Regions from separate parts of the Lactobacillus sp. M0396 genome, predicted to be linked through region 1. Evidence: predicted binding sites of a transcription regulator. Region 1 holds the regulator's gene; the other holds the start of a gene.
The links. Region 1 encodes HrcA, which represses chaperone genes, less so after heat shock. Its sites were predicted from a motif close to TTAGCACTCNNNNNNNNNGAGTGCTAA; they were not measured.
Positions count from the first base shown of each region.

Region 2: a site for HrcA is predicted at 927-953, ahead of groES (co-chaperone GroES). Genes of this name have one in related genera too.

Region 1 covers NZ_JACFQE010000001.1:271,206-273,416, forward strand. Annotated here, with positions in the region: gene grpE (nucleotide exchange factor GrpE) at 1-404, opposite strand, end outside; gene hrcA (heat-inducible transcriptional repressor HrcA) at 417-1,466, opposite strand; gene ribF (riboflavin biosynthesis protein RibF) at 1,600-2,211, opposite strand, start outside.
Region 2 covers NZ_JACFQE010000003.1:270,421-272,631, forward strand. Annotated here, with positions in the region: gene H3T43_RS05510 (redox-sensing transcriptional repressor Rex) at 202-837, shown strand; gene groES (co-chaperone GroES) at 999-1,283, shown strand; gene groL (chaperonin GroEL) at 1,303-2,211, shown strand, end outside.

The sequences.
Region 1 (2,211 bases):
TTCATGGCTTTAACCAGAGAATCAAGTGTCATTTGCACTCCCTTTTTAAGCTGCTTTGATGCTTCATCATCAACCTTTGTTGCCAAAGCTCTTTCTAAATTATCCATTGCTGGCAAAACATCTTTAGCTAAAGATTGTGATTCATATTTAATAAGTTGCGCTCTTTCATTATTGTAGCGATTTTGCATATTTTGCATTTCAGCTTGACTGCGCAAGTACTTATCTTCTAAATCATCTTTTTCTTTTTGCAACTGGGTCAAATTGTGTTGCAGTTTGCTTTCCAAAGATTCGGACTTCTTTTTTTCGTTAGCCTTAGCTTGAGAATGCTTTTTAACTTCTTTTGATTCACTTGATTCTTTTTGATCTTTTTTTGAATTTTTACTGTTAATTTCTTCTTTACTCACGGCTAACCTCCTTTATTTAAATCTACCATAATAATCAAGCAACTTTTTAGATAGCTCATTTCTGAAATATTCAAGCAATCCTATCACTTGAGAATACGGCATATTATCAGGGCCAAGTAAAGCAATTATGCCCTTTCCGTGAGGACCAACGCTGTACTCTGCCGTAAGCAGACTATAATCCTTTAACAAATCATTTGATAACTCAGACCCTAGACTTACCCGAACTGGATATCTGTCACTTTTTAAATTTTGCCTGTTATCCAAAATACTAGAAATTAAGTCATTATGCTCAATCATTTCATATAATGACCGCAAATTAGAAACGTCACTCAAAGAAATATTATTGAGCAAATTAATCTGACCATCGACATACATTTGTTCGCTGGCAGCATCACTGATCACATCTTCAACTAAATCTATTAATTCAGACACATGAGCAGCTTTAAGCTTTTGTCCTAAAGTCTTCTTAAGAAACTCAGGTGTAACCTGATCTAGCGACTTTCCTACTAATTCATCGTTAATCATACGAACGGCACGTTCAATGTCATCACCATGAATATTGTATGGTAAGTTATAAACCTGGTCATGAACATCACCATCACTGGTACCAAGAATAGCCATAATCTGTCTGCCAAATAAAGGTACTATACGAAATCCGGTAATAGTTAAATCACTATTCTCAGGCCCCTCCGCAAATGCAGTGTAATTTGTTAGGTCAGATAAGATCTTAACAGCTTCCTGTACGATGTCGTTAACTTGATGAAACGGCTGATCAAGCTGATTAATAATTCTTTTATAAACAGAAGATGAAATCTGTAAAGGCTCAACTAAATTGTCAAGATAGTAACGGTAGCCTTCTGTTGAAGGTACTCGACCACTTGACAAATGAGTTTTTTCAATCAAGCCTTTTTCTTCTAAAACCGCCATTTCGTTACGAATAGTTGCACTTGAAACTTTAATAGGTAACTGATTCATGACTGTTTTAGACCCAACAGGATCATGTGTCTGCGTAAAATCATTGATAATTGTTTTTAAAATTAATTCTTGACGTTCGGTCAACATAAATATCGCCCTCACTTTTAGCACTCAAACTTATTAGGTGCTAACAATTAATATGATACTAGCTTTTAGCAGAATGTCAAGTTGAGTGCTAACTTTTTTACAAAAAAAACGCTTATCCTCTTTAAAATTGAAATTAACCAATGCCGGCAAAATAAGCTTTGATTTCTGCCTCATCACCACTCATTTGTTTTTTTAATTTTTTTAAGTTATCAAATTTAATTTCGCCACGAGTATACTTATACCATTTAATTACCATTTCTTCATCATAGGCTTCTTGATTAAATCCAAATAAATTCGATTCAATATAAAGCTTTGTACCCTCATTAATAGTTACGTTATAACCCACGCTTGTCATTGAGTCATACCACTTGCCTTTAATCTTGGTTTTAGTAGCGTATACTCCAATTTTAGGAACCACCTTGCCTTGAAACCAAACTAGATTTGCTGTAGGAAAACCCAGTTTATGGCCATTACGTAAACCGTGCCCGACCTTACCGGACATGACATACGGAAACCCTAATAATTTAGCGGCCAATTCCATATTTCCACTGGTAATGGCCCTTTTTATTTCCGTAGAGCCAATTTTTTGGCCATCATAAGACTGTTTTGGAACATCAATAATAGCAAATCTTCCCTTAGCAAACTTAGGGAAATTTTTCATATTGGCAATCTCTTTGGGACCATAAGTGTAGTCAAAGCCGGCTACAACTGTATCAGCATTTAATTTAACAATAATTTTATCTAC
Region 2 (2,211 bases), on a different contig from region 1:
TAAATGTAAAAAAGAAGCATTTTTTAATTAAAAGAGTAAAAAAATAAATTTCTATTATCAAACCTGTTACTATTATGCTAAAATTTGATAGATTGTGAAAAAAATGTTTGCAAATGGCGCAAATTTATAGATAAAATAGTAGTGATTGCTGAAAAATTCACAAAACAAAATATATACTTAATCAAGTTGGAGGCTTTTTAAATGGAAAAAATCAAAATACCCACGGCTACGGCTAAAAGATTGCCGCTATATTACCGCTACCTGATAATTTTAAATGAGGCTGGTAAAGAAAAGGTATCCTCAACTGAATTATCTGAGGCTGTTCAAGTAGATAGTGCTTCAATCAGACGTGATTTTTCATACTTTGGTGCATTGGGAAAACGTGGCTATGGTTATGATGTAAAAAGTTTGCTTTCCTTTTTTAAAAAGATTTTAAATCAAGATACTTTAACAAATGTTGCCCTGGTTGGCGTTGGTAATTTAGGCCATGCTTTATTAAACTATAATTTCAAACGCACAAACAATATTCGTATTTCATGTGCTTTTGATATTGATGATAAAATTACAGGCAAGATTCTCAGTGGTGTCCCTGTTTATGACATGAGTGAACTAAAAAAACAGCTTAGTGACCAACAGATTTCTATTGCAATTTTGACTGTTCCTTCCACGACAGCACAAAGGACAGCTGATGATATGGTTGAAGCTGGTATTCGAGGAATTATGAATTTCACGCCAATTCGTTTGTCTGCTCCAAGTGGTATTAGAATTCAGAACGTTGATTTAGCAACGGAATTACAAACTCTAATTTACTTCCTTGACTCAGATAAGAAAAAGTAGGCATAAAAATACGATTAGCACTTTTTTACTCAAAGTGCTAATTTTTTCTTGCATTTTTTATGAAAAGGGGTTATTATCATAAATGTAAGTTAGCACTTGATGAATAAGAGTGCTAATGACACGTAAAATAGATTAATAATTTAATTTTAGGAGGGACAAACGTGTTACAACCAATTGGTGATCGCGTGATCGTTAAAGTTAAAGAAGAAGAAGAGAAAACTGTAGGCGGAATCGTCCTGGCTTCTAATGCTAAACAAAAGCCAACAGAAGGTGAAGTTGTTGCTGTTGGTGAAGGTAGTTATGCCGAAAATGGCAGTAAAATTCCTATGACTGTCAAAAAGGGTGACGTTGTTTTATATGACAAATATTCAGGCACTGATGTCAAATACGATGACGAAAAGTATTTAGTCCTTCATGAAAAAGATATTTTAGCAATTGTTAAGTAATTAAGGAGCGCATAAAAATATGGCAAAAGAAATTAAATTTTCAGAAAAAGCAAGACGTTCCCTGTTAAAGGGCGTTGACAAATTAGCTGATACTGTTAAAGCAACTATTGGTCCTAAGGGCAGAAATGTTGTTTTGGAGCAATCATATGGCAACCCGGACATTACTAATGATGGTGTGACAATTGCAAAGGCAATTGAATTAAAAGACCACTATGAGAATATGGGTGCTAAGTTAGTTGCCGAAGCAGCACAAAAGACTAATGACATAGCTGGTGACGGTACAACTACTGCTGTTGTTTTAACTCAAGCAATTATTCGTGAAGGTATGAAGAACGTGACTGCTGGTGCTAACCCTGTAGGAGTTCGCCGCGGTATTGAAAAAGCTACTAAAGCCGTAGTTAAAGAATTACATAAGATTAGTCATACTGTTTCTTCAAAAGACCAAATTGCTCAAGTAGCTTCAGTATCTTCAGCTTCAAAAGAAGTTGGCGACCTGATCGCTGACGCAATGGAAAAAGTTGGTAATGATGGTGTTATTACTATTGAAGATTCACGTGGTATTGAAACCGAGTTATCAGTAGTCGAAGGTATGCAATTTGACCGTGGCTACCTTTCACAATACATGGTAACTGATAATGACAAGATGGAAGCAGATCTTGACAATCCATACATTTTAATCACTGATAAGAAGATTTCTAACATTCAAGACATTTTGCCATTGTTACAAGAAATTGTGCAACAAGGCAAATCATTGCTGATTATTGCAGATGATGTTTCTGGTGAAGCATTACCAACTTTGGTTTTGAACAAGATTCGTGGTACCTTTAACGTTGTTGCTGTTAAAGCTCCTGGTTTTGGTGATCGTCGTAAAGAACAATTGCAAGATATTGCCGCTTTAACTGGTGGTACAGTAATTACTGATGACTTA